2 regions of the Streptomyces sp. NPDC057638 genome follow, and region 1 is predicted to be linked to the other one. Evidence: riboswitches for the same ligand, from Rfam matches in the RefSeq annotation. Region 1 holds a riboswitch; the other holds the start of a gene.
The links. Region 1 has a riboswitch for cobalamin ahead of ACFVIM_RS10020 (ABC transporter substrate-binding protein). Riboswitches for the same ligand answer to the same signal wherever they lie in the genome.
Positions count from the first base shown of each region.

Region 2: linked by a shared signal. The riboswitch ahead of ACFVIM_RS31110 (prenyltransferase/squalene oxidase repeat-containing protein) and the one ahead of ACFVIM_RS10020 (ABC transporter substrate-binding protein) in region 1 are both predicted to bind cobalamin.

Region 1 covers NZ_JBHVHF010000049.1:21,800-34,478, reverse strand. The annotation lists gene ACFVIM_RS10030 (ABC transporter ATP-binding protein) at 1-344, opposite strand, end outside; gene ACFVIM_RS10025 (FecCD family ABC transporter permease) at 433-1,437, opposite strand; gene ACFVIM_RS10020 (ABC transporter substrate-binding protein) at 1,530-2,501, opposite strand; cobalamin riboswitch at 2,544-2,666, opposite strand; gene ACFVIM_RS10015 (Mov34/MPN/PAD-1 family protein) at 2,720-3,142, opposite strand; gene ACFVIM_RS10010 (amino acid permease) at 3,234-4,679, opposite strand; gene ACFVIM_RS10005 (DUF2017 domain-containing protein) at 5,361-5,957, opposite strand; gene clpS (ATP-dependent Clp protease adapter ClpS) at 5,957-6,271, opposite strand; gene ACFVIM_RS09995 (nicotinate phosphoribosyltransferase) at 6,452-7,783, shown strand; gene ACFVIM_RS09990 (nicotinamidase) at 8,153-8,740, shown strand; gene ACFVIM_RS09985 (hypothetical protein) at 8,775-9,083, opposite strand; gene ACFVIM_RS09980 (immune inhibitor A domain-containing protein) at 9,252-11,654, opposite strand; gene ACFVIM_RS09975 (RDD family protein) at 11,929-12,679, opposite strand, start outside.
Region 2 covers NZ_JBHVHF010000372.1:1,020-6,273, reverse strand. The annotation lists gene ACFVIM_RS31115 (MBL fold metallo-hydrolase) at 1-1,025, shown strand, start outside; cobalamin riboswitch at 1,330-1,472, shown strand; gene ACFVIM_RS31110 (prenyltransferase/squalene oxidase repeat-containing protein) at 1,584-2,834, shown strand; gene ACFVIM_RS31105 (SCO2322 family protein) at 2,978-3,667, shown strand; gene ACFVIM_RS31100 (CbiQ family ECF transporter T component) at 3,838-5,016, shown strand; partial or broken gene ACFVIM_RS31095 (ABC transporter ATP-binding protein) at 5,013-5,254, shown strand, end outside.

The DNA.
Region 1 (12,679 bases):
GCCGAGTCCGGCTCCCAGAACCGCTTGTGCGGGCTGCGCCCCATGGCGACGACCTCCCGCACGGTCAGCTCGAACTCGGCCGGGCTGTCCTGCGGCACGGTCGCCACCCGGCGCGCCCGCTCCCGCGCCCCGAGCACCAGCAGGTCGTCGCCGTCCAGCAGCGCCCGGCCCGCCGTGGGGCGCAGGGTGCCGTACACACAGCGCAGCAGGGTGGTCTTGCCGCTGCCGTTGGGGCCGACGACGCCGACGGTCTGGCCGGGTTCGGCCCGCAGCGCGATCCCCGTGAGCAGGGCGCGGCCCTCCGTCTCGTACCCCAGGCCGGTCAGGGTGAGGGCGGCGGTCACGACGGGACTCCTCGCGGGTGGAAGACGACGCGGGTCGCGGGTGCCCCCGGCGCGGTACGGATCACCGGTGCCCCCGGCGCGGCGCGGGTCACAGCGGTGCCCCCTGCGCGGTGCGCCCCCGCATCAGCCAGAGGAAGAGCGGGCCCCCGATCAGCGCGGTGAGCACGCCGACGGGAACGTCCTGCGGGGAGAAGAGGGTACGGGCGCCGAGGTCGGCGACGACCAGGGCGACGGCGCCCAGCAGCGCGCAGACCGGCAGCAGGGCCCGGTGGGTGGCGCCGACCAGCAGCCGGGCGGCGTGCGGGACCATCAGCCCGACGAACCCGACGGCGCCGCTGGCGGCCACCATCACGGCGGTGACCAGCGAGACCAGGACGAAGACGACGGCACGGAAGCGCCCCACGTCCAGCCCCAGCACGGTCGCGCCCTCCTCCCCCACCAGCAGCAGGTCCAGCGGTCGCGCCAGCGCCAGCAGCAGCGGCAGCGCGGCCCCGAGCACGACGGCGGGCAGCAGGATCCCGTCCCAGCGGGCGCTGCCGAGCCCGCCGAGGGACCAGTACAGGGCCTCGCGGAAGTGCTCCGGCCGCGCCGACGCCACCAGGACGAGCGTGGTCAGCGCGGTGAGGATGTACGAGACGGTGACCCCGGCCAGCACCAGCCGGGGCCCGGTCATCATCCCGCCGCGCCGGGCCAGCCCGAAGACCAGCGCGAGCGCGACCAGCGACCCGAGGAACGCGCCGAGCGGCATCGCGACGGCGGTGGTGGCGCCGAGGCCCAGCGTCAGCACCACCACCGCGCCGGTGGAGGCTCCGGAGGAGATCCCCAGCAGGAAGGGGTCGGCCAGCCGGTTGCGCACCAGCGCCTGGAGGACGGCGCCGACGACCCCGAGTCCGGCGCCGACGACCATCCCGAGCAGCACCCGGGGCAGCCGTACCTCACGCACGATGGTCCGGAACGGGCTCGGCGCGGCCCCCGGCAGCAGCGCGTCGACCACCTGCCCGGCCGGGATCCGTACGGAGCCGAGGACCAGCCCGGCCAGGGCCGCGCAGCCGAGCGCGGCCACCAGGCCGGTGACGACGGCGCCGTAGCGCAGCCGGGCGAGGACGGGCCGCGCGCCGGGGCCGCCCGCCGCGCCCGCCTCCGTACCCGCCGATGACACGCCCCCGGCGGCCACCGTCACGCCCCTCACCGCGCCAGCTGCGCGGCCAGCTTGGATATGGCGGCGGGCGCCCGGACGCCGAGCACGGCGTCGGAGAGCGGCAGCACCGCGAAGCGTTTGTTCCGCACCGCCGGGACGTCCTTGAGCGCGGGGTCGGTCAGCAGTTTCCGCTTCTTCTGCGCCACGGTGACCGAGCCGTAGTCGTAGATCACGATGACCTCGGGCTTGCGGGCGACGACCTCTTCCCAGGTCGCGTCGCCGAACGCCTTGTCGAGGTCGGCGAAGACGTTCCGGCCGCCCGCGCGGGTGATCAGCTCGTTGCCGATGCCCCGGCCGCCCGCCGTGAAGGCGGTCTTGTCCCCGTTGTCGTAGACGAAGACCGGCACCGGCGCCCGGCCCGTGAGCGTCGTGCCGGTGGCGGCGACCACGGCGCGGGCCTCGGTGATCCACCGCTGGGCGCGGTCGCCGACGCCGAAGGTGCGCCCGACCTCCTCGACCTCCCGGTAGACGTCGTCGAGGGTGGTCCGCTCGGTGGTGCAGTTCTCCAGGTTGAGCCGGGTGTCGATGCCGGTCTTCTTCAGCTCGGCGCGGGTGCGGCCGTCCTCGGTCTTGAAGGCGCTGGCGTAACCGCCGTAGACGAAGTCCGGGTTGGCGGTGAGCAGCTTCTCCTTGGAGGGGTACTCCTTGGCGAGCACGGGGATCTCCCCGTACGCCTTCGCGTACTCCGGCAGCACCCGGTCGTCCAGGAAGGCGGTGCCGACCAGCGACTTCTCCAGTCCCAGCTCCAGCATGACCTCGGTGACGTGCTGGTTCATGGTGACCGCGCGCCGCGGCGGCGCCTGATAGGTGGTCTTCACACCGCAGTTGTCGACGGTGTACGGGAAGCCGGGGGCGGCACCGGTGGCCTTGCGGTCCGGCTCGGGGGTGGTGGAGCAGCCCGCGAGGGTGAGCGGGAGCAGCAGGGCGGCGATGACGGTGGTTCTGCGGCGCCTGGACATGACGGGTGGTGCCTCCTCCGGGGATTTCCACGTCCCCTGGGTGGTGGGAGAAGGGCGGCGGGTCAGTTCCTGGCTGGCAAGCGGATCGCTTGGCTCACAGTGGCGGGACCGCGCCGGAGTCACACCGGCTTCCTGGGTCCCACCGCCCTGTTCATACGTCTGTTCTCTTGTATCACCTGGTGCTGGGCGCGCTCGACGCGCTCGCTCAAGTGTGAGGCTCAGTATGCCTCGACGATCCGCACCTCCTCCTCGGTGACCTCCCCGTTCACGATCCGGAAGGAGCGGAACTGGAAGGGCCCGAGGCCGTCGGTGTCGGCGGTGGAGACCAGGACGTAGTGGGCGCCGGGCTCGTTGGCGTACGAGATGTCGGTACGGGAGGGGTACGCCTCGGTCGCCGTGTGGGAGTGGTAGATGATCACCTGCTCCTCGTCGTTGGCCCACAGTTCCTTGGTGAGCCGGAGCAGGTCCATCGAGTCGAACTCGTAGAAGGTGGGCGACCGGGCGGCGTTGACCATGGGGATGAACCGCTCCGGGCGGTCGGTGCCCTCGGGTCCGGCGACGACGCCACACGCCTCGTCGGGGTGGTCGGCGCGGGCGTGCGCCACGATCTGGTCGAAGAGTGCCTGGGTGAGCGTCAGCATGCCGTCAGCATAGGCAGCGGGCCGTTCCGTACCAATGGGTGATACGAAACGGCCCGCATGCTGGGAATGCCTGGTCTGCGAAGGGGGCGCCTCAGCGCTTGCTGAAGGCGGCGCCCTCGGGGTCCCGCTTGCGCAGCACCAGATAGGAGACCCCGAGCAGGAGCCCCCAGACCGGCGCGACGTACAGCGAGACCCGGGCGTCCTTGTCCACGCCCATCAGCACGATCACCAGACCGATGAAGCAGAGCGCGAACCAGCTGGTGTAGGGCGCGCCGGGCGCCTTGAAGGTCGACTCGGGCAGCTCGCCCCGGTTCACCTTGGCGCGGTAGCGGATCTGACTGACCAGGATCATGATCCAGGCCCACATGCCGGAGATGGTGGCGAAGGAGACGATCTTGTTGAACGCCTCGCCGGGCCACTGGTAGTTGATCCAGACACCGAACATCATCAGCGCGGCCGAGAAGGTGGTCCCGATCAGCGGGGTGCCGTTCCTGGTGAGCCGGGTGAAGATCTTCGGGCCCTGGTTGTTGAGGGCCAGGCCGCGCAGCATGCGTCCGGTGGAGTACATCCCGGAGTTGCAGGAGGAGAGCGCGGCGGTCAGGACGACGAAGTTCACGATGCCCGCGCCGACGGCCAGGCCCATCTTGTCGAAGGCGGCCACGAAGGGCGAGACGCCCGGCTCGAAGTTGGTCCAGGAGACCACCGACAGGATCATGATCAGCGCGCCGATGTAGAAGACGGCGATGCGCCACGGCACGGTGTTGATGGCCTTGGGCAGGGTCTTCTCGGGGTCCTTGGACTCACCCGCGGTGACACCGACCAGCTCGACCGCCAGGAAGGCGAACATCACGATCTGGAGCGTCATCAGCGTGCCGCCGATGCCCTTGGGGAAGAAGCCGCCGTCGCTCCACAGCAGCGAGAAGGAGGCGGTGTCGCCCGCGTCCGTGAAGCCGAGGGTGATGATTCCGGCGCAGATCAGGATCATGCCGACGATCGCGGTGACCTTGACCATCGAGAACCAGAACTCCAGCTCACCGAAGATCTTCACCGAGATCAGATTGGCGCCGTAGAGGATCAGCGTGAAGATCAGCGCCGAGACCCACTGCGGGATGTCGAACCAGTACGTCATGTAGTGCGCCGCCGCCGTGACCTCGGTCATTCCGGTGACGACCCAGAAGAGCCAGTACGTCCAGCCGGTGGCGAACCCCGCGAACGGCCCGATGAACTCCCGCGCGTAGTCGGAGAACGACCCCGAGACCGGGCGGTACATCAGCAGCTCGCCGAGGGCGCGCATGATGAAGAAGATGACCAGGCCCGCGATGGCGTACGCGAGGATGAGGCTGGGTCCGGCCTTGGAGATGGCCTTGCCCGCGCCCAGGAAGAGGCCGGTGCCGATGGCTCCGCCTATCGCGATCATCTGGATCTGCCGGGCGCCGAGTGCCCGGTGGTAGCCCTGGTCCTCACCGCCTCCGGCGGCGGACCGCGCGGCGTTCCCGTCGCCGTGCCCGTCCTCTTTGCCGACCTGCACAGAGGTCATGTGTGCGCCCTTTCTCCACGCGGATCCGCCCCGTGCGACAGACGCGACGGACGCGGATCAGGTCCTGATCCCCCCGGATACGGATGGAGTGCCACCGGCGGTCAGCCGGTACAAGCGCCCCCAGGGGCATGGGTGGCGCCCCTGGCGGTCGTGCAGATCTATCACGGCCTTGTTCGAGATCATCCCGGGCCTCTGTGACTCACGCCACAGAAACAACCGGGCAAAAGCCGCACAATGGATGAATTTAGGACGATGTGGTAACCCGATCGTTATCCGGATTTGAGCGTCCGCTGAGCGTACGTAAGTCACGACGCGCCCCCTCGCCCCATACAGCCGCCGGAGGGCGCCGCTCGGCATGGACCGAGCCCCGCCGGGCGAACTGGAACAGGAACCTCCGCAACCGGCCGTACGGAGCCGGGGAAACCGGACGGGCGCGGGAAAACCCGTAGCCCCATGAGCAGAGGGGACAGGGGTGACAGGGGGCCGGAAACCACCCCACCCAGCGCGCACCCCCCGCTACCCGCCCTCTCGGCCGTCCGGGCGACGGGACGGGCGACGGGACGGGCGACGGGATGGGCGGCTGGGACGGGCGCCGGGGCGATCAAGCCTCAGGAAGGAGCCTCAGGGCCGCAGGGCACCACAGCCCCAGGAGGACATCACCCCCCGGGAGGGCCCACGGCCTCAGGAGGGCATCAGGGTCTCGACAAGCGTCTCCTGGAGCACCCCGAGCCAGAGGTACGCCATCACCATCGGCTTGCGCGGATCGGAGTCCGGCAGCCGGTAGAGCCCCGCGCCCTCGTCGTCGTCGCCGACCTCAAGCCGGGTCCCGATCGTCAGCCGCAGATCGTTGAGCGCCCCGAGCCAGCGCGCGCTCCGGCGCGGGTCCAGCGTCAGCTCCGCCGACCCCCCGGGCCCCGGGGAGAGCGCGTCCAGCGCCCGCACCATGTCATGCGCGTCATCGCGCTTGCGCGTCCGCAGGTCGTTCTCGGTGAAGCGGCGGAACTCGGACGACGCCGCCTTCGCGGACTCGTCCCCCTGGTGCGCGTCCGGCCCTCCGTACGCGTCCGGGAAGAGCCGCGCCAGCGCGGGGTCCGACGGCGGCTCGCTCGGGCCCTCGGCGAAGAGCGCGGCCAGCGGGTCCGCCCCCTCCACCGGCTCCTCGCCCGGCCCGATCAGCTCCATGAGCTGGACGGCGAGCGACCGCAGGATGGAGATCTCGACCTCGTCGAGCGTGATCGACGCGCCGCCCCCGGGACGGGGCTCGAAGTGCCCCGGCATCAGCCGCGGTCCTGCGTGAGCGTCGCCCAGAGCCCGTATCCGTGCATCGCCTGCACATCGCGCTCCATCTCCTCGCGGGTACCGCTGGAGACGACGGCGCGCCCCTTGTGATGGACGTCGAGCATCAGTTTGCGGGCCTTGTCCTTGGAGTAGCCGAAGTACGCCTGGAAGACATACGTCACGTAGCTCATCAGGTTCACGGGGTCGTTGTGGACGAGCGTCACCCAGGGCACATCCGGCTCGGGGACGGCGAAGGTCTCCTCGGCCGACGCGGGCCGTTCAATCTCGGTGGGAGCAACACTCACCTGGTCCATGCTGCCACCCGTGCCTGCGGAGCGCATAAACGGGCACCCCTCTAGCGAGCCCTGAAGAGCCCGCCGCCCGCACCCCGCCCCCATCTCGTCACTTTGACGAAATGCTGGGGTAGGATCCGGGCCATGGCTGGATCGCCCGAGCCCTGCGGGCGGCCGAGACGAAAGCGCGAGGTCATTCTCGTGAACACAGCTGACCTGGTGGGACTGCCGGTGGACGTGCCCTCGACGGCGCTCTTCACGGACCAGTACGAGTTCACGATGGTCCAGGCGGCGCTGCGGGCGGGCACCGCCGACCGCCACTCCGTCTTCGAGGTCTTCACCCGCCGCCTCCCCTCGGGCCGCCGCTACGGCGTGGTCGGCGGCACCGGACGGGTGCTGGACGCCGTCGAGAACTTCCGCTTCGACCCCGGGGTGATCGCCTTCCTGCGGGAGAACCGGATCGTGGACGAGCCCACCCTCTCCTGGCTCTCCGGCTACCGCTTCCGGGGCGACATCTGGGGCTACCCGGAGGGCGAGACCTACTTCCCCGGCTCGCCCGTCCTGCGGGTCGAGGGCAGCTTCGCCGAGTGCGTGCTGCTGGAGACGGTGATCCTCTCCATCCTCAACCACGACTCCGCCATCGCCGCCGCCGCGTCCCGGATGTCCGCCGCCGCCCAGGGGCGGCGGCTGATCGAGATGGGTGCCCGGCGTACCCACGAGCTCTCCGCCGTCGCCTCCGCCCGCGCCGCGTACGTGGGCGGCTTCGACTCCACCTCCGACCTGGCGGCGGGCTTCCGCTACGGCATCCCGACCGTCGGCACCAGCGCCCACGCCTTCACCCTGCTGCACGACAGCGAGCGGGACGCGTTCCGGGCCCAGGTCGACTCGCTGGGCCGGGGCACCACGCTGCTGGTCGACACCTACGACGTGGCCGAGGCCGTCCGTACCGCCGTCGAGGTCGCGGGGACCGGACTCGGCGCGGTACGGATCGACTCCGGCGATCTGCTGCTGGTCGCCCACCGGGTCCGCCAGCAGCTCGACGAGCTCGGCGCCCGGGACACCAAGATCGTGGTCACCTCCGACCTGGACGAGTACGCCATCGCCTCGCTGGCGGCGGCCCCCGTCGACGCCTACGGGGTGGGCACCCAGCTGGTGACCGGCAGCGGGCACCCGACCTGCTCGATGGTGTACAAGCTGGTGGCCCGCGCCCGCTCGGCCGATCCGAAGGCCCCGCTGGAGCCGGTGGCCAAGAAGTCGCTGGGCGCGAAGTACTCCGTGGGCGGGCGCAAGTGGGCCGCGCGGCGGCGGGACGCGGAGGGGGTCGCGGAGGCGGAGGTCATCGGCTCGGGCCAGGTGCCCGCCGATCTGGCCGGCTCCCAGCTGCTGGTGCCGCTGGTCGTGGGCGGCGAGATCGTGGCGCGCGAGCCGCTGGACGCGGCGCGGGCCCGGCACCGCGCGGCGCGGGCGGCGCTGCCGATGTCCGCCCTCCAGCTCTCCCGCGGCGAACCGGTCCTGCCCACCGAGTACGTCTGACCGCGACGCCCGTCCCCACGGCCCGGCCGCCCCGCCCATCGGCGCGGCCCGGCCACCCCGACCGGCCGCACGGCCCGGCGGCCGGGACACCAGCACGGCCCGGCGGCCGGGACACGGGTGGTGACCAGCCGGAACGGCGGGCGGCTCCGGGGACTGACCCGCCGATCAGGGGGAAGCCAGGGCAAGGAGCGGGAGCAAGGGGCGGGAGCGCAGGTCACCGGGGGCGTGCGCGGCGGGGCCGGGCGCGGCGCACCGCCCACGCGCCTTCCCGTACCCGCTCCCCACTCTCTACGCTCGACGGAGAGCCACCGAGAGCCCCAGCGCCCACAGACACCCCCATATCCCCGTACTCCCCGTAAGGACTCCCCTATGCACCGCGCCTTGATCGTCGTCGACGTTCAGAACGACTTCTGCGAAGGCGGCAGCCTCGCGGTCAGCGGGGGTGCCGAGGTCGCCGCCGCCATCACCGACCTCATCGGTGCGTCCATCCCGGCCGCCTACCGCCATGTCGTCGCCACCCGGGACCACCACATCGACCCGGGCGACCACTTCTCCGACACCCCGGACTTCGAGACGAGCTGGCCGCGCCACTGTGTCGCGGGCACCGAGGGTGTCGGCTTCCATCCGAACTTCGCCCCGGCCGTCGCCTCGGGCGCCATCGAGGCGGTCTTCGACAAGGGCTCCTACGCCGCCGCCTACAGCGGCTTCGAAGGCACCGACGAGAACGGCACCGGGCTGGCCCAGTGGCTGCGCGACCACGAGGTGACCGAGGTCGACGTGGTGGGCATCGCCACGGACCACTGTGTGCGCGCGACGGCGCTGGACGCGGCCCGGGAGGGCTTCACCACCCAGGTGCTGCTCGATCTGACGGCGGGCGTCTCCAAGGAGCGCACCGCGCGGGTGCTGGAGGAGCTGCGCGCGGCGGGTGTGACGCTCACGGGCGAGCCGGTCGTCTGAGACGGCGGCCGGGCGCCGGGACGCCACCAGGCCCTCACCCGACGGGCCGCCCCAGCGCCCGCACCGGATGCCACAGCTCCGCCACCGCCCCGGGCTGGCTGCGCCAGATCAGCCCGTCGGGATGGTGCAGTACGGCGGTGATCTCGTCCAGTGTGGGCGGCTCCGCGTTGCCCCGCAGATAGACGGCGCGCAGCCCCAGGTTCCGCAGCCTGGTCAGGGCGCGGGCCCGGTTCGCCGCGTGCACCAGGAAGCGCGCGGGGCGTCCGTCCGCCAGCGGGTTGGGCAGGCTGAGGGCGACGACGACGCTGCCGTTGGGCAGCTTGCTATAACCTCCGCCGGGCATGGCGACCACTCCCCCGTGAGATGGCGTGTCCAGAGGAACCGGTCTGGTCGTGACGGGTCTGGACGGAACGGGTCTGTCACCTCGCACCTAAACACGATCGGCCGCAGCCCGCCAGGGGGTTGCGGCCGATCATGTTTTGACCTGCGGATTCGCTTTTTACAAGGTCATTTACCGGGTCGAGGGGGCCACCTTCACGGTGATCGTCTCCCCGCTCGCGGGCTCCTTCACGATGGAGATCTTGGTGTTGGTGTTGGGCACCTTCACCCCACCGGTCGGGTTCTCCGCGAACCAGTAGACGCCCTTGCGGTCGTCGAAGACCGGGTTACCGGGCTTCGCCGGGATCGAGGTCGGCGCCCCGGCCCGGTGCAGGGTGATCGCGTCGTACGGACGGGTGCTGAAGGTCGCGTCGAAGCTCTGGATCCGGTTGCGCATGATCGTGCCGTCGGCCCACTTCATCGGCGCCGGGTTGGCGTCGACCGGCAGCAGCCGTCCCTGGCCCGGGTGGGCGCTGGTGCGGTTGTCCCGCTGGAAGGTGTCCCAGTACCAGATCATCAGCCCGTTCTGGTACGGGAAGTGCTCCACCCACTGGTCCTTGGGCGCCGGGAAACCGAAGTTGTACGGACCGGTCTTCAGCGTCTTGTCGTACGAGACGTACTGGCGGTTCTCGACCAGGTAGTAGTGGTCGTAGAGCCGGGTCACGTTCTCCCCGGCCTTGGTGAAGCCCTTGGTGGTCCAGCCCGCGTTGTCCGTGCCCTCGACGTCGTCGCGGAAGAGCGGGGCGCCGTCGGCGGTCACGGTGATCTCGTCCGCCACGAAGCCCTTCTCGGCGGTGGCGGTGTCGGTGCGGTAGCGGAAGCGGACGTCGACCCGCTTGCCCGCGTGGGCGTCCAGCGAGAAGACCAGCTTCTGGTGTCCGGCCGAGCGGCCGGTCAGCGCCGGGCGGTCACTGCCGTCACGGGTGATCGGCTTGCCGTCGGCCGTGCCCTCCAGCGGGGTCCAGTTGGCGCCGCCGTCGGTGGAGACCTCGGTGTAGAGGTAGTCGTACCCGTTCTCGATCTGCCACCAGGCGCTCAGCTCCAGCGCGGCGCTGGACTTGCCGGTGAGGTCGACCGAGCGGCTGAGGGTGTTGCGCAGGTTGTCGCCCTGGTCGGTCCACCACTGCTTGGTCCCCTGGGCGGGCTTGACCAGCGGGGTGGTGCCGGGCTTCTTCGGCAGCTCGACCACGAGCGCCTGCGGGCGCTTGGTGTTGTACGCCTGCACCCCGAGGGTGTGGGTGGACGTCGTCGCGGCCCGGCCCTTGGTGTAGTTGAGCCAGCCGAGCTGGAGCTTGTCCCAGGCGGTCATGTCACCGGGCAGGTCGCCGATGGCCTCCTTGCCCCGGCCGAGCCAGGAGCCGGACGACATCAGCGTCCAGAAGCCGGTGGCGTTCTCGCCCCGGCCGGAGTCGTCGTAGTGGTCCGGCAGGCCCAGGTCATGGGCGTACTCATGGGCGAAGACGCCGAGGCCGCCGTTCTCGGGCTGCACGGTGTAGTCGCCGACCCAGATCCCGGTCGAGCCGATCTGGGTGCCGCCCGCCTTGTTGCCCGCGGGACCGGTCTTGCCCGCGGAGGTGCCGTACGCGTACCAGCGGTGCGCCCAGATGGCGTTGGCGCCCTCGGCGCCGCCGCCCGCGGACTCGTCCTCGCCCGCGTGGACGAACTGGAAGTGGTCGAGGTAGCCGTCCGGCTCGTTGAAGTCGCCGTCCTCGTCGAAGTCGTAGCGGTCCCAGACGTCGTACTCGGCCAGGGTCGCCTTGATCTGCTCGTCGGTGCGGCCCTGCGCCTTCTGGTCGGCGACCCAGGCGTTGACCCCGTCCCGCACCGCGTCCCAGACGCTCTCACAGGTCGACTCGCCGCAGTAGTTCGAGCCGTAACGGGCCTCGTTCCACTCGACCTTCACCCAGTCGGAGACCGTGCCCGCGACCGAGTAACGGCCCGAGGAGGCCCGCTCGTAGTAGGTCTTCAGGGACTGCTTGGGCGCGGCGCCGAAGTACAGGTCCTGGAAGTGCTGGCGGTTGTAGTCCGCCTTCCAGTCGGTCGAGTTGTCGACGGTACGGTCCGGCTTGGCGATCTTGTTGTGCAGCGGTCCCGGGGTGCCGCCGTACTTCACCACCGGCGGCAGCGGCCCGTCCGGGCCGTCCGGGTCGTGCGTCGTGGTGGTGTCGACCTTGTCGCCGAACTCCAGCAGGATGGTGAAGATCTTGTCGGTCTTCTCCCGGCCCAGCTCGACGTACTTGCCCTTGCCGAGCTTGACGACCTTGGACGCGCCGCGCCTCTCGACGGTCGCGTCCCCGGATATGACCTGTTCCAGCGCCGCCTTGCGCTGCTGCTGCTGCCGTTGGGTGAACGGGCCGTCGAGATCGTGGTCGACATGGCCCTTCTGGGGCGCCGGGTCATGGCGCTCCAGTGCCGCCGGGGCCGGGGACCCCTGCTCCCCCGCCTGCGCCGTACTGAACGCCGCGGCACCCGCGGTGGCCGTCGCGAGGGCGACGATCACCGCCGACGCTCTGATCGTCCGTCGGTTCGTGGTCACGTGTTGGTTTCCTCCCCCGCGAACCTTCACGGCGGACCTGTGTGGAGTCGTCCGGGCGAGGCTCGCGCGTCACAAGTGACGGCATTCGACCGCAGCGCCCGAAGAAAACACAACCCTTGACGTGGACATCCCCCTGCTCTATGCCACAAGCGGAATCCCCTTGCGGGCGGCGGACGTTCAGGGGAGCACCCGCGAGGCGCGGGCGCGTCCGTCCACACGCACGGCGGCCTCCCCGCGCGGACACGGGGAGGCCGCCGTCACACAGCCACACACGTCACACAGTCGGCGGTGGCGGCCCCTCCGGCACCGTCACGACCACGGTCTTGCCCGCCTTGTCGTGCAGCCCCTGGCGGTAGGGCTTGTCCGCGATGATCGTGATGATGATCACCAGCCACCAGACGCAGAAACAGCAGAGCAGCGCCGGGGCCCAGAGCACCAGCGCGCGCACCAGCGAGGAGCGGGTGTCGGGGATCGCGCCGTCGTTGAGCAGCGCGACGCGGATCCGCATCAGCCGCTTGCCCACCGTCTGGCCGTTCTTCTTCACCATCAAGGTGTCATAGCCCACGTAGGCGACCAGCCCGATCAGCGACCAGAGCCACTGGCGGCCGGTGTTCACCTCGTTGGCCAGATCGTCCCAGTTGTCGGCGCCGCCGGAGCTGAACCCACCGACCAGCAGGGAGATCAAGGCCAGCGGGACGAAGACGATCAGCGCGTCGATGACCCGCGCGGCGAACCGCTTCCCGAAGTCGGCCAGCGGCGGCATCCCCGCCAGCGGATCCGGTCCGCCGCCGTAGGGCCCGCCGCCGTACGGATCGTACGGGGGCGTTCCGCCCGGCCCACCGCCTCCGTACGGGGAACCGTAGGGCGACCCGGGCGGGGGGCTTCCTGGCGGCGGGGAACCGGGTGGCGGGGGGCCGGGAGGCGGGCCCTGCGGGGGTGGGCCTCCCGCGCCGCCGGGCGGCGGCGGCTTCTTGAGGAAGGGGTCGTCCTCGGGCCCCCCGGAGCCGGGCGGCGGGGGCGGGGGC
Region 2 (5,254 bases), on a different contig from region 1:
GCGGGGTCTGGTCGGTCCGGGTCCCCATCCCGGACAACCCCCTCGGCCACACTCTGGTCCATCTCCTCGACACCGGCCGTGGCCCGGTCCTCATCGACACCGGCTGGGACGACCCGGCCTCCTGGGAGGCCCTCACCGCCGGACTGACGGCGCTGGGCGCCGACGTCTCCGCCATCCACGGCGTCGTCATCACCCACCACCACCCCGACCACCACGGCCTCTCCGCCCGCGTCCGCGCGGAGTCCGGCGCGTGGGTGGCGATGCACCCGGCCGACACCGACGTCGTCCGGCGTACGAGGGAGGGCCCGCCGGAGCGCTGGCTGGCCTCTATGGAGGAGAAGCTGGCCGCCGCCGGAGCGCCCGAGGAGCATCTGGCCGTCATGCGCTCCTTCCGCGCGCGCGGCGCCGACGCGGTGCCGGGGCTGCGGCCCGCCCTGCCCGACCGGGAGATCGCCGCCGGTGAGCTGCTGGACCTCACGGGCCGACGACTGCGGGCGATCTGGACGCCGGGCCACACCCCCGGCCATGTCTGCCTCCATCTGGAGGAGAACCATCCGGCCGGGCTCCCCGGCCGGGGCCGTCTCTTCTCCGGCGACCACCTGCTCCCCGGGATCAGCCCCCACATCGGTCTGTACGAGGACCCAGATGACCCAGCCGACCCAGACGACCCAGCCGGGACCGACCCCCTGGGCGACTACCTGGCCTCCCTGCGACGGGTCGCCCGCCTCGCCCCGGCCGAGGTCCTCCCCGCCCACCAGCACCCCTTCACCGGCGCCCCCGCCCGGGTCAGCGCACTGCTCGGCCACCACGAGACCCGTCTCGCGCTGCTGCTCGGCCTGCTGACCGAGCCCCGCACGCCCTGGCGCCTCGCGGAACTCATGGAGTGGAACCGGGCATGGGAGCGGATCCCGCCGGCCTCCCGCACGATCGCCGTCTCGGAGGTGGAGGCCCATCTGCGCCATCTGGTGCGACGGGGGCGGGCGGAGCGGCTGGCGGGGGTGCCGGAGCGGTATGTGGCGCTGTGAGCGGCCGCCGGAGGGGAGCGGGCCGGGGCCCGGCGGCCAAGGGTTCCGAAGGCCCACGGCCAGGCGTCCGGGCAGACCCCGGGGGCGGCCGGTTCGGGGCCCGGGGGCGGCCGGTTCTGGGCCCGGGGACACGCAGGCGGCCGTCCCGCGATCCCGGGCCCGGCGCCCCGAACGCGGACCCGCCACCCCGGAGGCGACCGGCCCGCCGTCCAGAACCCGCCACCCCCGAGGCGACCGGCCCGCGCCCCCGGGGACACGCCCGCCGATCCGGAAGCAGTCAGTCCGCCAGCCACGACCCGCCGGACCGGCCGGTAGAGTGGACACGTCGTTTTCACGTCCGTACGGGGGGAAGCCGGTGCGAATCCGGCGCTGACCCGCAGCCGTGAGCCACCGCCGGGCACCCCGGGGTGGCGAGCCGGAATGCCCCGTACCCCGTTGTGATCGTCTCGTGCCACCGGCGGCCCGCCGGTGACCGGCACCGTCGAGGAGTACGGAGTCGGAGCCCTGGTGCCTCAAGAGCGTGCCCGTGCCCGGCTTCCGCAGGAGAGGCCCCCGTCCATGAGCACCGCACGCCGCGCCGTCGCGCTCGCCGTATCCGCCACACTGGGCACGGCCGCGCTCGCGCTCGCCCCGGCGGCCAGTGCCGCGCCCGCCACCACGGGCAGCCCGGCGCCGTCGCCGGTCCTGCCGTCCGGGCTGTACGGGAGCGGCGACCCCACCTACGACGGTGTCTGGCGCCAGTCCCTGGCCCTGCTCGCCCAGGATGTCTCCGGTGTCGTCCCCGCCGACAAGGCGGTCGCGTGGCTCGCCGCCCAGCAGTGCGCGAGCGGCGGCTTCGCCTCCTACCGGGCCGATGTCTCCGCCGCGTGCCCGGCCTCGCTGCCGCTGGACTCCAACGCCACCGCCGTGGCCGTCCAGGCGCTGACCGCGCTCGGTGAGAAGGAGACCGCCCAGAAGGCCGTGACCTGGCTGCGGTCCACCCAGAACGCGGACGGCGGCTGGAGCTACAACCCCGGCGGCGCCAGCGACGCCAACTCCACCTCGCTGGTGATCGGCGCGTTCTCGGCGGCGGGCGTCAAGCCCGCCGAGGTGCGTTCGCCGGGCGGGAAGTCGCCGTTCGATGCCCTGCTGACGTTCGCCACGCCCTGTGGTGGCAAGGACGGCGGCGCCTTCGTCTACCAGCCCAAGCAGCCCGGCATGGTCGCCGACTCCACGGCCGCCGCCGTGGTGGCGGCGCGGGGGCAGGGGCTCTCGCCCGCCGCCGGTGAGCCGGACGCCCGGGGCACCGCCTGTGTCCCCGGCAAGACCCTCCCGGACGCCGCCCACAACGGCGCCGCCTACCTCGCGGGCGCCCTCGCCGCGACCGGTCATCTGCTGACCCCGCCGATGCCCGGCGCCACCGACTCCGCCCCCAAGCCGGATGTCGGCAACACCGCCGACGCCGTGGCCGCCCTCGCCGCCCAGGGCCTGAAGGAGCGGACCGCGAAGCCCCTGGCCTGGCTGAAGGCGAACTCGGCCGCATGGGCGAAGGAGTCGGGACCCGCCGCGTACGCCCAGTTGATCTTCGCCGCCCGTGCCGCCGGGGCGCAGCCGACCGACTTCGGTGGCGCGGACCTGGTGGCGCAGCTCACCGCGCTCGGCCCGGACCCGCGCGCGGACGCGGCCCAGGCCACGGAAGAGAAGAAGAAGGAGAACGAGAAGGACGAGAAGGGCTCCGACAGCGGCCAGTGGTGGCTCGTCGGCGCCTTCTTCGCGGCCAGTGTCGGCGCGGGCATCCTGATCAGCGGCCGCCGCAAGAACAAGTCGTGACCGGCGACAGCGCCGGGCCCCGCCCCCGTACGCCCGGCGACGGCCCCGGGACCCCGGGCAGCCGTGGCCAGGCGGAGGACGGGCCCGGCCCCGGCACCGCCGGGAAGGCCCGCGCCCGCTCGCTCACCCCGCCGTCGACCCCGTTGCTCGCCCTGGCGGCCCTGCTCGGCACCGTCCTCGGCACCGTCCTCGCCGTCGGACTCGGCGTGGCCGCCGCCACACCCGCCGAGGCGGCCGGATACCGCTACTGGTCCTTCTGGCAGAGCGACGGCCGCGCCTGGTCCTACGCCACCGAGGGCCCGGCCACCGCCCGTCCCGCCGACGGCTCGGTGAACGGGTTCCGCTTCGCGGTGAGCGAGAACAGCGCCGACGCCACCCGCCCCCGCCAGGCCCCGGACTTCGCCGCCGTCTGCGGTACGACGGCGGCCGAGCCGGACCGCAAACGCGTCGCCGTGGTGATCGACCCGGGCACCCCCCAGGACGCGCCCTCCGGCGAGCGGCCGCCCGCGCCGCGCGCCGCCTGTGCCCGGGTGGGGACGGACGCGACCGCGGCGGAGGCGCTGGCCGCCGTCGCCAAGCCGCTCCGCTACAACCAGCAGGCGCTGCTCTGCGCCATCGCGGGCTATCCGGGTGCGGGCTGCGGCGAGCAGGTCCCCGCCTCGGGCGACCGCCCGCGGACCACGGCCGGCGCGGCGCCGGAAGGGGACACCCGCGCGCAGGAGTCCAGCGCGGAGGAGTCCGGCGGACCCTCCGTCGGCGCCCTCGCCGGAGTGGGCGCCGTCGTCGTGCTCGGCGCCGCCGCGTTCTGGCAGTCCCGCCGCCGGTCCCGATGAGCCGGGACCGGGACCAGTCCCCGCCCGTACCGCCGTACGGGGACGGGGTCCGCCTCCGTGACCTCGGCCAGAACCCCACCGAACGCGCCGAGCCCACCGAGCCCACGCGGGGCCGCCGCCCGCGCCCCGGGGAGCGGCTGCGCGCCCCCCGGGCCGACCGGCGCAACGCCGTGCATCCGGGTGCCTGGTGGCTGTGGGCGCTCGGCCTGGCCACGGCCGCGTCGCGGACCACGCATCCCCTCCTGCTGGGACTGCTGGTGGTCGTGACGGCGTATGTCGTCGCCGCGCGGCGCACCGACGCGCCCTGGGCGCGCTCCTACAGCGCCTTCCTCAAGCTGGCGCTGTTCGTGATCGCGCTGCGGGTCGTCTTCTCCGTCGTTCTCGGGTCACCGATCCCCGGCAGCCACACCCTTCTCACCCTCCCCGAGGTCCCGCTCCCCGACTGGGCCCAGGGGATCCGCCTCGGCGGCCGGGTCACGGCCGAACAGATCGTCTTCGCCCTGTACGACGGCGCCAAGCTGGCCGCCATCCTCATCTGCCTGGGCGCCGCGAACGCGCTGGCCAACCCGGCCCGGCTGCTGAAGTGCCTGCCCGGGGCGCTGTACGAGATCGGGGTGGCCGTCGTCGTCGCCATGACCTTCGCGCCCCATCTCGTCGCCGACGTCGCCCGGCTGCGCACCGCGCGGCGGCTGCGCGGACGGGAAGCGGGCGGTGTCCGCGCCGTCGCCCGGATCGGGCTGCCGGTGCTGGAGAGCGCGCTGGAGCGGTCCGTCGCGCTCGCCGCGTCGATGGACGCGCGGGGGTACGGGCGGACCGCCGCCGTTCCGCCCGCCGTACGGCACACCACGACCGCGCTGGTCATCGGCGGGCTCCTCGGGATCTGCGCGGGCGCCTACGGGCTGCTCTCCGCCGAGGGCTCCACCGCAGGACCGTTCCTGCTGGGCGGCGGGGTGCTGGCGGCCGTCGCCGGACTGCGGCTGGGCGGCAGGCGCTCGGTACGCACCCGCTACCGGCCCGACCGGTTCGGCCCGCGCTCCTGGCTGATCGCCGGATCCGGGGTGGTGGTCGCCGCGCTGACGATCCTGGCGGGGACGCTCGACGCGGACGCGCTGCATCCGTCGGTGGTGCCGCTGGTCCCGCCGGAGCTGCCGCTGCTGCCCGCGCTGGGGATCCTCGCCGGGCTGCTGCCCGCGTTCGTCGCACCCGTGCCCGACGGCCCCTCCCCCGCGCCCCGGCCCGCGCCCACCGTGCCCGCCCCCTCCACCACGGCACTCCGCCCACCGGACGGGTCCGTCACCTCCGTACCCCCTGGCCCTTCCGTACCCCCTGGCCCGAAGGAGTCCGCGTGATCCGCTTCGAGCATGTCTCGGTCACCTACGACGGCGCGGCGCGACCGACCCTGGCCGAGGTCGACCTGACCGTCCCCGAGGGCGAACTGGTGCTGCTCGCGGGCCCGTCCGGGGTCGGCAAGTCGACCCTTCTCGGTACGGTCTCCGGGCTGGTGCCGCACTTCACCGGCGGCACCCTCGGCGGCCGGGTCACCGTCGACGGCCGGGACACCCGTACCCACCGGCCGCGCGAGCTGGC